3 regions of the Peribacillus sp. CSMR9 genome follow, and region 3 is predicted to be linked to each of the others. Evidence: riboswitches for the same ligand, from Rfam matches in the RefSeq annotation. Region 3 holds a riboswitch; each other region holds the start of a gene.
What was found. A riboswitch is a leader RNA that binds a small molecule or an ion and turns the genes downstream of it on or off. The one in region 3 is predicted to bind preQ1.
Positions count from the first base shown of each region.

Region 1: another riboswitch for preQ1. It lies ahead of N9I19_RS16520 (VUT family protein); the one in region 3 lies ahead of N9I19_RS14800 (QueT transporter family protein).
Region 2: another riboswitch for preQ1. It lies ahead of queC (7-cyano-7-deazaguanine synthase QueC); the one in region 3 lies ahead of N9I19_RS14800 (QueT transporter family protein).

Region 1 is NZ_JAOPHO010000040.1:13,326-17,582, reverse strand. Features, by position in the region: gene N9I19_RS16535 (HD domain-containing protein) at 1-141, shown strand, start outside; gene N9I19_RS16530 (SRPBCC family protein) at 421-861, opposite strand; gene N9I19_RS16525 (SRPBCC family protein) at 910-1,383, opposite strand; PreQ1 riboswitch class I at 1,801-1,843, shown strand; gene N9I19_RS16520 (VUT family protein) at 1,895-2,437, shown strand; gene N9I19_RS16515 (hypothetical protein) at 2,458-2,607, shown strand; gene N9I19_RS16510 (hypothetical protein) at 2,656-2,886, opposite strand; gene N9I19_RS16505 (PadR family transcriptional regulator) at 3,167-3,487, opposite strand; gene N9I19_RS16500 (alpha/beta hydrolase) at 3,796-4,257, shown strand, end outside.
Region 2 is NZ_JAOPHO010000040.1:20,294-24,550, reverse strand. Features, by position in the region: gene N9I19_RS16575 (hypothetical protein) at 3-215, opposite strand; gene N9I19_RS16570 (methyl-accepting chemotaxis protein) at 707-2,386, opposite strand; PreQ1 riboswitch class I at 2,573-2,615, shown strand; gene queC (7-cyano-7-deazaguanine synthase QueC) at 2,671-3,336, shown strand; gene queD (6-carboxytetrahydropterin synthase QueD) at 3,336-3,806, shown strand; gene queE (7-carboxy-7-deazaguanine synthase QueE) at 3,799-4,257, shown strand, end outside.
Region 3 is NZ_JAOPHO010000032.1:6,059-10,315, forward strand. Features, by position in the region: gene N9I19_RS14790 (PAS domain-containing sensor histidine kinase) at 1-603, opposite strand, end outside; gene N9I19_RS14795 (TVP38/TMEM64 family protein) at 719-1,375, opposite strand; gene N9I19_RS14800 (QueT transporter family protein) at 1,497-1,982, opposite strand; PreQ1 riboswitch class I at 1,989-2,033, opposite strand; gene N9I19_RS14805 (YbaK/EbsC family protein) at 2,193-2,714, shown strand; gene N9I19_RS14810 (hypothetical protein) at 2,930-3,742, shown strand; gene N9I19_RS14815 (DUF3892 domain-containing protein) at 3,828-4,124, opposite strand.

The DNA.
Region 1 (4,257 bases), on a different contig from region 3:
GTGCGCCTGATGGATCCTTCCATTATTCAAGGAACCCAAGTGGTGAGAGCATCCAGTTTATCCGAAAAAGTGAAGAACATGGGAATTGAAGCCTATGAAAAAGCTTCGAAGGGCATGTATCTAAAGGTGATTTCCTATTGAATTTCGCGTCAAACCAAACAGAAAGTGAAAAACTCACGGAATCCATCCTTGAGTTTTTTTCGGAAACATTACCCGTAAATTTATATAGACTATCGACCACTTGTAAGCCGCTTTCTTTTAACTTGATATTCGAGTGGTGGCATTTTATCGATATTCGAACACCATTAAATCGTAAAGGCTTAACAGGTACAACATAGTTAAATATTGTCAGTGTTATTGTTCTGGCAGGCGGCATGCCCAACTGCCGGTTTTGGAGATCTTTTTCGCTGAACCAGCACCTTAAAAAATTAATGACGCTCTCAAATTAGTAACACCACTTTCTAAATAACCCTTTAAACAGGTTAAAGTATATACCCACCCCTCTTTTTGTCCTATCATTTTTTTTATTATTTCAGGGACGTCTTCCTTCAAACCGGATTCGTTTACTTCAATAATTGAACTTGTATTATCCAGCTCTTTTAATATAATTGTTACGACCGTTTCTTGGGCGTTGCCTCCCCACGAATACTCGATTTTCCTATTTTCCTCGACTTCTAATACATGTATAACCACTTCAGCATCGTATTCGTTATATCTCAATGTAAGCGTCCTGCCTTGCTCCCATCTTTCAGAACTCGATGAGAACCAAAAATTCCCGATTTTTTCAGGGTTTACTATGGCTTCAAACACCTTATTAGTTGGCTTGCCTATTTTAAATTTCGTAGTTATTTGAGTATCCATACTATATCAGCTCTCTTTCGATATGTTTAAATAAGTTCCCACTAACACCTAATTAACCCGATCTACATATATTGGCGGCAAGGTCCGTCCAGTTTCAAGCAAGCTCTTCAGGTTACATAGAATAGCTGGCCATCCATTATTTATGCCCTTAAAGGTATTGTCACCATATACGAAATCGGTCTCCAATAGCTCTTCATGCGTAAGTGTTAACTTCACAGTAGATTCATCTATTGGCTGCAGTTGAAAAGTGACCCGAGTAGGATCCTCGCGGGGTGTTTCGTCTCCTGTCGTGTTCCATGTAAAAGAGAGCAGTTGCAGCGGCTCACACTTAAGTACATTTCCATGATCAGTGATTCGTCCATCTTCCAGCAAATATGTAACGGCTGCGCCTTCTTGAAAGGATGACTTGATTTGACATCCAAAGTGATATTTTTTTGTGAATTCGCCACTCGTTAGGGCTTCCCAAAGCTTCTCTGGTGTGGTTGCGATATAAATAGGATAGACAAACGTTGGTTTTTTCATTATTCTTTTTCCTCCTCGCGTTTATCTTCTAGCATTCCTTATCAAGTCCGTGCCAAATAAAAACAATAAGGGTTGCAATATCAAAATCATATCATAGCTCTATCAATGATTGTCTGCTTTTTATATCCAGCCGGCCAAGCAGTTTTCTGCGACAGGAATCGGCAAAAGTCTTAAAAACCCTTTGGCATCAAAGGAACATTTGCTAAGTGTTAAGCTTTGGCAAAGCGGATATTGGCTTATCGAGTCTGCAAATGAAATCCGTGGATTCGCACCATTCCCAGTGACTAAAACGAAATCAAGAAGGCGATTATTGAAAGGATATAAGCTTGAATACATTTAGGATCAGGCCATATGGAAACTTCTTGATTTCCAACCGTTTTCAAGCTACGATAAATAAGGAAATGATAATCCGCTCCGGCGGAAGAGGTTCTAGCTACCCTCTCAAAAAAACTAAGGGGAACAGTGCTCTTTCTTAGGGTGCTGTTTTTTCTGTATAAGGAGAATGAATTAAATGTTAAGAATTCTATTTTATTTAGTATCCATCGTCACGGCGAATGTGGTTACAGCAGCTTTTGATCCATTACATTTGGGCATGTTCATCATTCCGATGGGTACATTGCTCATCGGAGGAACCTTCATCTTTCGAGATCTGGTCCAGAATAAATTCGGCCGTGCGAAAACCTATATGTGTATAGTTACCGCACTTATTTTATCTGCATGTGTTTCATTTTTATTAGGAGATACGTTATTGATTGTATTTGCTTCCGCATTATCGTTCGTGGTGGCAGAAACAGCGGATACGGAAATTTATACCCGGTTAAAGCTCCCGATGAGTTGGAGGGTGTTTTACAGCGGGATCGTTGGAGGGTTTTTCGATTCTGTGATATTTGTCGTGATTGGCCTAAGTCCACTAGGTGCCAATATATTGCCATGGGAAGCCGTACCCGCTGCGATTATCGGCCAAATCATCGTTAAAACAGTCATTCAGTCAATCGGTGCCGTACTGTTGGGACGAATCAACGTAAGACTGGAAAAGCGCGTAGTCTCCGGTTGAATTCTAGGAGGGATGCACCGATGGATGGAACCAAAAAGGAAGAAGATAAATGCTATTGCCTCGAGGCCTTTCGCGAAAAATATGGTCCGCATGTCCAGGGGGAATGTATGAAGCTCTCCTGCGCCAATTATCGGAAACATAAAGGAATAGACAAAAAAGGGCCAAATTAGGTCCTTTTTTTGCGTGACTGGAGTAACCCACGAGTAAACAGCGCGAAATCAAGAGTGTAGCATGAATTCACGAGTAAACGGGCGAAACTCACGAGTAAATGTGCGAAACTCACGAGTAAACGTGCGGAATTCACGAGTAAATAGTCCAAACTCACGAGTAAACGTGCAAAACTCACGAGTAAATGTGCGAAACTCACGAGTAAATGTGCGAAACTCACGAGTAAATAAGCCGAACCCACGAATAAACAGCGCGAAATCAAGAGTGTAGCATAAATTCATGAGTAAACGTGCGGAATTCACGAGTAAATGTGCAAAATTCACAAGTAAATGTGCGGAATTCACGAGTAAACGTGCGGAATTCACGAGTAAATGTGCGAAACCAGGAGTGTAGCATGAATTCACGAGTAAACGTGCGAAACTCACGAGTAAATAGTCCAAACTCACGAGTAAATGTGTGAAACTCACGAGTAAATAAGCCAAATTCACGAGTAAATAGCAAAAAAATCTTCCTGGACGTTTTAATAATGGGTGCAGGAAGTTTTTTATCTTGTTTTTTAGGTCAGAATTGCTCTGCGCTTTTCTGAACTAATTTTTCCAGGAAGAAGAAGCATTTCCGTTTCCGTTCAAGTTCGGTTTGCCCGGTTTCTGTGACATGATAATATTTCCTGCGACCTGACTCAGACTCTTTCCAATGGCCTTTTATGAATTTTTTGGTTTCTAACCGTTTAAGGGCTGGGTAGAGGGTGCCTTCACTGATTTCGTATTGCCCCTCGCTCATTTGCTTAAGAATCTTCGTCATTTCATAGCCATACAGCTCTTTTTGTGAAAGAAGTGAAAGCAAAAGGAGGTCAATGCTTCCCTTCATTAATTCTTTATCCAATACAATCTCCTCCTTTTTCATTTTTAAAGTGTAATACCTTGTACATCGTATTACAAGGTGCATTTTACTTTTCTTAAAAAAAATGGTTAAATGACGATTGCTAAATAAAATCAATCATAGTAAAATGTGCTTCGGAACGGATGAGTTGTAAAGAGTGTGGTAAGGATAATAAATACATGATTTAACTGTTTGAATGAAAATACGGAATAGGATAGAAGAAATCCCACTCAAGGGGTATTAATTGATTTTTTTTTAAAAATCATTTAGATTCTATTTATCAACAAGAGCAGAAAGAAGGTCCTAGATAGATGAAAGTGAAAGCACCTGAGTCATTCACATACAGAGGTGGAAAAAGAGCTGTTCTTTTACTTCACGGGTTTACCGGAAGTACAGGAGACATGAAGAAATTAGGGAAATACCTGAATGATCGCGACTATACTTGCCACGGACCCCTTTATAGTGGGCATGGCGTATCAGCCGAGGAACTTGCTAAAACAAGTCCAAAGGAATGGTGGAAAGATGTAGTGGAAGGTTATCAATTCCTTAAAGATGAAGGCTACGAGGAAATTGCTGTTGCAGGAATTTCTTTAGGAGGATTGTTCTCATTAAAAGTAGGAATTGAACTTCCTGTAACAGGGGTAGTTGCAATGTGTGCACCGACACAAGGGAAAAGTAGCGATCGACAAAAAAAACGCTTGCTCAATTATGCACAGGCCTATAAGAAGTTTGAAGGCAAAGATGCAGACCAAATTGCTGCCGAAGTGAAGCTG
Region 2 (4,257 bases), on a different contig from region 3:
GGTTAACTGGATTTTTTTCTGTCAGAAATTTCAATGTTGGGGCCTTTTTTACCGCCTTCAATCACATAAAGTCTAGGAGCTAATCTCCTCCTACCTTGATTTTCAGAATTCATCTTCATATAATTTTCGTATTCTTTGCGAAAGAATTTGTTGTTTTTCCGATCTAGTGCTTTTCTTTCGTTAAAATCTGCTATGAATTTGAAAAAACGTTTCATATGAATTCCTCCTTTTGGGGTTAAAAGGTCTTGGTTTAATAGTAACACATTATTGGTGAAATTTAACCTTTTTTTACAATTTTGGAGTGAAATTTATGCTTTTTGTGTGAAAAAAGTTGTGAATTGTTTGGTTTGCAAGAAAGCGTGCAATGAACCTTACTGAGTATAAGGGCCCGTGCATTGGGTTGAAATGAAATGCTGGATTAAGTGAGTTCTTGTACTGGTGATTTCCAGTAAGTGGGTATTGGAAGTGAGAAGTATTTCAGTAAGAATATTCCTAATAAATTCATTATACACTAAATATTCTGAAAACAAAAGAAAATATTCACTTCCAACCCTTTTGATAGATTTTTCTTTTCATGATTATTAACTTTTCATGATTATTAATGCGTATAGTCTTTTATACCCCAAATACACGAAAACAAAACAATCACCATGAAGGGGAGAAAAAGAAAATTTCCCGCGTTCAAGTGACGGGAAATTTTCTAGTATCATAATTGGAATTTCTTGACCTGTTCGGTTAGCAGTTCAGCGGAAGATGCGAGTTCACATGCATGATTCGTGACTTCATCCATCGAAGAGCTGGATTGTTGAGCGGAGGCAGAAACTTGTTCGATTCCTGCCGCGGACTCTTCAGTAACGGCTGCGATATCTTCGATGGCCTGATTGATTTCTTTACTATTTTTGGAGATATAGTTCAATTCAGCTGTAATATGCTGTATTTTCATTCCCATATTCCCGACAGAGTGATTGATTGTTTCAAAGGTTTGGCCGGTGAGCGTAATCTGTTTCGTGCCTTCATCCACCTGTGTATAACCATCTTCCAGGGAGTGGACGACCGTTTTTGAATCTGTTTGAATAGCGGTGACAATATCGGTGATATCCCCAACGGATTGTGTGACCCCTTCAGCGAGTTTCCGCACTTCAGCTGCAACGACGGCGAAGCCCTTGCCATGTTCACCAGCGCGTGCAGCTTCTATGGCTGCATTCAGCGCCAATAGGTTGGTTTGATTGGATATATCTTTGATGACCTGCACAAGCTGTGAGATTTCCTGTGATTGAGAATCGAGCCTTTTCACTTGCCCGACGGCATTTTTGACAATTCCGTCAATCATTTGCATTTGTTGGACCGAACTGCGCATTAAAGTGGTGCCCTCCTTGGTCAAGGATAGGATCTCGGTCGAACTTTGAGATACTTCCATTCCTTCAAGATGGGCCTGCTCGATCTTGCCGGTGAAATCATCCATCATGCGGACCATTTCAGCTGCCCGGTTGGCTTGTGAGTCCGAGCCTTCCGAAAGTTCGTACATGGTAGTCGCAATCTGTTTGCTGCCCTGTTGCACTTCATTTGCTGATTGAGTCAGATCCTCGCTTTGGTTGGAAACGGATTCGGATACAACCAGCATTTTTTCGATCGTATCACGAAGGTTTTTCTGCATTTGGTTGGCGGATACCGTTAATTCACCCATTTCATCATTTGACTTTTGCTCCAGGGGCTCATGATTCAGTTTTCCGTCAGCAACCATTTTCATCCTGTCCCTGACTTTAAAGAGGGGGGTGGTAATGAGGTTTGCAGTCACAAGTGCAAGCACAAGGCCGATAAGGACTGCCGCAATGGATATGATGATACTTGTAGACTTAACCGATTTCCCGCTTGCGATGACGGTTTCACCTGAAGCGACAATCGTTTTTTCGCGTTCGGAAGCTAGCTCTCTAAACCCATCCATCAATTCATTGCTTATTGGTGCAACTTCATCCTTTAGTATTTCTATAGCACGTTCTTCATTTCCTTGATCATATTGTGTAAATACGCGGTCTATAATAATCGTTCTCCAATCCACGCTTTTCTCAATCAATTCCTTCGTTTTTTCAGAATCACTTAAGGCTAAAAGATCCTCCTGAATGACTTTGCTTTCTTCGGTATATTTTAAGAACTTCTCTTTATTACTTTCGTCGCCAAATAGAATATAGCCTCTTGCGAGTGCGCTTCTTTGTGCAACATTATTGAGTAGTTGTTCTTCATCAATTAGAATCGGCAATTTTTGGCTAATAATATCTTTGGAATGTACAAGTGACTTATTGCTGCTATAAATATTAAATGCTCCTAAGATGATACACAAAGATATGATGAGTGAAAATGCTGCCAATATCTTTCCTTTAATACTTTTCAAATTAATGAACCCCTTTATCGGTATTTTATTCACTCTTTTTTTATCGGATAAATAATGGGTTATTTAAGCAGATGAGAAGATAACCAAGTTTTCCGTTAGGTGTGATTTTCCATAATCCAAACATCTTGATTTCTTCTCGTTTTCAAGTTACTATTGACTTGGAAAAATATAATATTCCGCGTTATGGCGGAAGAGGTTCTAGCTACCCTCTCAAAAAAACTAAGGAGAAACAGTGCTCTTTTCTTAGGGTGCTGTTTTTTTCCGTAAAAAGGAGTTTTATAGAAATGAAGAAGAAAGAAAAGGCAGTGGTTGTGTTTAGCGGAGGTCAGGACAGTACGACGTGCCTGTTCTGGGCGATGGAGAGATATGAGGAAGTGGAAGCGGTGACGTTTGATTATAATCAGCGGCACAGCTTGGAAATCGAATGCGCTCAAGAGATTGCCAAGGAATTGGGCGTGAACCATCATATCCTTGACATGTCACTGCTGAACCAACTGGCACCGAATGCTTTGACGAGAAGTGACATTGCAGTGGAGGACGGGGAAGACGGGGAATTGCCGTCGACGTTCGTACCAGGGCGGAATTTACTGTTCCTATCGTTTGCCGGAGTGTTGGCCAGTCAGATTGGCGCTAAACATATTGTAACCGGTGTCTGTGAAACGGATTTCAGCGGATATCCGGACTGCCGGGATGTATTCATTAAATCGTTGAATGTGACCTTGAACTTGTCGATGGACCAGTCATTCGTGATTGATACGCCGCTTATGTGGCTTAATAAAGAGGAAACATGGGAGCTTGCCGATCAGCTTGGCGCGTTCGACTTTGTCCGCGAAAAGACCCTGACTTGCTATAACGGAATCATATCAGACGGCTGTGGAGATTGTCCGGCATGTAAGTTGCGGAAAAAAGGATTGGATGACTATGTAAGCAGACGGAAGGTGCTTTCGTGATGTACGGTTTTACTATAGTAGATAAACTCCAAAAAATAGATCAAGATATTCAGCGCAGCCAATTGAAATATACAACTAAAAGGGTCATGGTCAGTAAGGAATTTACCTTTGACGCAGCACACCATCTACATGACTATGAAGGAAAATGCAAGAACTTGCATGGCCATACGTATAAGGTCATTTTCGGATTGAGCGGGTATACGGATTCACGCGGTTTGATGATAGATTTCGGGGACATCAAGGATATATGGAAAAATGAAATCGAAATCCACCTTGATCATCGTTATTTGAATGAAACCTTGCCGCTCATGAACACTACGGCTGAAAATATGGTTGTCTGGATTTATGAAAAAATGGCCGAAGCCCTTTCATTAAAGGAATATGAGGGTGCTAGGGTCGAATTCGTTCGACTATACGAAACGCCGACAAGCTATGCCGAAGCCAGACGGGAGTGGATGGAAAGTGAGTAAACTCCCGGTTATGGAAATCTTCGGACCGACCATCCAAGGTGAGGGAATGGTCATTGGCCAAAAAACCATGTTCGTTCGGACGGCTGGCTGCGATTATTCATGTGCCTGGTGTGATTCCGCATTTACTTGGGATGGCACCGGTAAGGAAGATACCGTCCAAATGACTGCCGAGGAAATATGGGATGAGCTGAAGCGGATTGGGGGTGCCGGTTTTTCCTTCGTGACGATATCAGGCGGAAACCCGGCACTGCTGAAAAACTTAAACAGCCTGGTAGCGATCCTACATGAAAATAAAATGAAAATAGGTGTCGAAACACAAGGGAGCAGATGGCAGGATTGGTTTCTCGATATTGATGAATTGACTATTTCTCCTAAGCCGCCGAGTTCAAAAATGAACACGGACTTTACGGTGCTCGACCAAATCATATCGAACATTGCCAATCGAAACCCT
Region 3 (4,257 bases):
ACTATCGAATAATTGTTTCTCCGCGACAACCCTTTCAGAAATATCCCTGCCAATGACGACTAAGCCTTTTCGTGAACCATCCTCATGGAACAGAGGAACTTTGATTGTATCAAAGGTCTTGTGATTGCCGTCGGGAAGAGGGATGATTTCCTCACATCTTGTGATTTCCCCTTTTACCCACGTTTCTTCATCGGAACCTTCACAGTATATCAACGCCTCTTTATAAAATTCGGAGTATTCTGCGAGTTCGCTGTCTTTTTTTCCTTTATAGTCTACATGCTCCAATTGAAATAATTGCAGCCCGAAGGCATTGGATTCAAGCCATCGGCCATCACCATCCTTGAAGTTAACGAAATCCACCATTGAATTGATGAGGGTACGCCGACGTTGTTCCGCTTCTTTTAATTGTTTGAATTCTTCCCTTTTAGCTAAGTAAAGGTATAAGATCAAGCCTATAGATAAAAGGAAAAAAATTCCTTCCGCTCTTTGAAGTTGAATGAAGAACTCTTTGTTATGGATATTTGTAGTTAAAAAATAGTCGAACACGACTAGTGTAAGAATCCCGGATAGGATATAAATTGCTAAAATGGAGCGTTTGGACATGGAGATTCTCCCTGATTTTAAGACATTTCAAAGGTAAAATTACATACACATTTTAACAAACTATCGGAAAAAAATATATGCAGAATCCTAAATAAAAAAACAGGGGCCAATGCGGTCACCTGTTTTTTCTGAATAAGGATAATTTCTTTTTCTTTTTTGCACGCTTATAGATAATGAAAAATAGTAAGAAAAGGAGTGCAAGTGCAGCTAGCGTATATTGGTTCATTTCAACGGATAGGAGTCCATATGGGATTAGAGATAGGAAGAAAAAGTATATAAGGTTGCCTAGTGCCGTCGCAAATAAAAAATCCTTGAAAGTGACGGTGCTGACTCCAGCTGCCAAGTTAATTAAACTTGTTGGGATAAGCGGGAAAATCCTGCCGGTAAAAACGTACATGAAACCATGCTCTACAACAGTTTCTTGCCACTTTTTGCCCATCTTCTTTAAAAGAAGTTCCTGAAACCAGTTTCTTGCTGCATAAAAAATAAACCCTGACGCAACAACACTTGTAAACCAACTCCATAGGTAGCCATATATGAATCCGAATATCGTGACATTGATAGTCAGGAGCAATATTAAGGGGATGATTGTAAATGAATTTTGGACAAACATCAATACGAATGTCACAATAAATGTAAGCAATAAGTTTTCCATCAATATGCCAATAACTGAATCCAAGTCACTTTTCCAAATCAAAGTAAATAATTCTGCATTTGAAAAAATAAATAATGCCATTACCAATAGACCGGTTAAAGTCAGGACTTTTTTCAAAGGGTCACCACCATTCTGACTAATAGTTTATCATTTTCAAGTTCATTGGTGAAAAAAGAGCTGTCGCATGATGCAGACAGCTCTGTTTACATTATAGTGGGTTAACGACGCGAAGATTCCTTTATAGCCACTTTTCAAACTGAATTCTTTTGTTCATTCCATAAATAATTGGCGCACCAATCAAGAGGACAACGAACTCACCAACAGCCGTGGTCATCCAGCTTAACCAGAATGGTAAGCCAAAGGCAAGGTTCAGTTCAATTGCAATTAAGAACATTGTGAATGTGAAAAAGATAATCGTGGCGATCATTCGTCCTTTAATGCTTTTTATGAACCGAGATACAAAAATGACAAGCAATAAGGCGAGTACGGATTGCCCTACCCCGAAAATCAAATCAAATGGCACCATCGGCGAAAAAAGCAGATTAGATATGAAGACGCCGCCCACGATACCGTAGATATACTTTTTATTGAATACAATCAGATGATTCAACATTTCCGGTACACGAAATTGGAACATCTCAAAAGCAATTGGTTTAAACACCAATGAGACCGCCACATACAAGGCAGCCAATAACCCGTTTATCACGAGTGTACGAACATTCATTTTACTCTCTCCCTAGTTTTTTATCGTGGGATGGTTACGAACCACGTTAAGGCTTTTGCCCGAAGATTAATAGTATCTCATGTAAGCTTGTTTGGTCAATTTGTAAAGAATGGTTGTATTTATAAGGCAGGGGAAGTCCAAAAGGATTTTGATTTATTGTAATGAAGGATGATATTATTTTTGTATGAACTTCAAAGGAGTGAAAATTATATGTGTATCGAGAGTGTCAAAAGCCATTTTAAACAATGGGACCGGGAAGGCGGTGTAATGGAGTTCGAAACATCGAGTGCTACGGTGATTGAGGCAGCAGTTACCATCGGCGTTATCCCAGCACGGATCGCTAAGACTCTTTCCTTTAGGGGGGAAGGTGAACATGCTATTTTGGTTGTAGCGGCAGGGGACGCAAAAGTGGATAATAAGAAATTTCGTCAGGTGTTCGGATTCAAGGCACGAATGTTATCACCTGAGGAAGTGCTCGAACAAACAGGCCATGCCATCGGAGGAGTTTGCCCATTTGGACTTGCAAACGATCTAGATGTTTTTCTTGATGTATCAATGAAGCGCTTTGAGTCATTGTTCCCGGCATGCGGCAGTACGAACTCTGCAATAGAACTTACACTCGCTGAATTATTTGAATATTCAGGAGCAAAGGGTTGGGTGGATGTTTGTAAGGCTTGGGAAGGAGAGGGGAATGAGGAAACGGCGGTAGGCAATGCTGTTGATGGCATTTGATTTATGGTGCCAAAAAGATCCAGATGAATGGGATTGAGTCCACTTGGGTGGACTTTATTTATTGATGACATGGACATTTTATTATTCAGTTAGCGGTTAAAGCCTTATAAACTTGTTCGAATGCGATTGCTCCAAAACTTTTGAAGAGGCAATCGCTCTTAAAGCGGTTCGTGATTGGTAAAACGTGCAGAAAGTTCATAAGCGGAGGATGAAAGATGTTAATTGGAAGCCATGGAAAAAGCAATAGCAGCTATCTTAGTCTTAAAACTCTTTATGAAGAAAATATCACGGTAAAGAGCATAGCCCAGGAGCTTGAGTTTTGCCATAAAAACGATCTGGCGCTGGATATCCAGAAAGCTCTGGAAAAAAAGAATTTTGATATATTGGCAGTGCAAGATCAAGGAGAAATCATCGGATATATAGATAGGGAAGAACTAGGTGAAGGGAGCGTTTCGGAATATTTAAGAAATTTTTCACCAAGGGAAATGGTTTCGGATTCAACCCCTTTGATCCAGCTTCTCCATATTTTTAAGAATAAAACAAGGGTGTTCGTATTGGAGAATAATTTAATTAAAAAGTTGATCACCCATGCCGACCTTCAAAAGCCTCCAATCAGGATGCTCATATTCGGATATATTACCTTATTGGAAATGAGGATGAGCGATATCATCATGGATAGATTTGGCGATGGCACCTGGCATCCAATGATCAGCGAAGACCGTTTAGAAAAAGCAACCGAATTATATAGGAGGAGAATCGATAAAAATGAAGATATCAATTTAATAGAGTGCCTGCAAATCAGTGATAAATTCGACATCATACATAAGGATAAACAACTGAGGTGTTTCTTCCAAATCCCTTCAAAAAGTAAAGGGAAAAAGGATGCAAGTGCCATCCGGAAATTACGTGATAAGATTTCCCATGCTAATGAACTGGGTCTGGACATGTCGTGGATGGAAATCATTGAGGTTGTCGAGTCCTGCGGCCAACTGCTCGAAATCTCTGAATCCTATCAGTATGAAAAATAAGGATCCGGCTATCATGCTGGTTCTTTTTTATCGTTTAGATCCAGACAGAAAAAAACTGCCCATATCAGGCAGTTTCCCCGTAAACTCAAAACTCCGGTAGTTGATCCAGGTTATTTTCTTTTATCCCATCGGGCTCACTCCGCAATATGTCACGGCCATATTTATGAAAGACGTCAACATTGGCCAGGTTGCCTGCTTTGGCTTCCGAAAGGGCAGTGGGGTAGTCGAGCTCGCGGCCGGAGTCCGTCTTGATGGCGATAATATTGTCCTCTTCATTTTTCCTTACGGCGATGATTTCTTCTTTTCCAGCTGAATCAAGTTGGTTTGCTTGCGGTGTTCCTTGCTGTTTATAGGATTCATAGGCTTTTTCAAATTGGTCCATGTTTTAGACACCTCCTATTTATAGGGTGAGCTATTTGGTCTGCAATATACAAACCGGATTTCGTCCGACTCGAGCCGTTAATTCGTCCAGAAGTGCCGACTTTTCGGCACTTTTTTTTAGTGAATGCTGTTGT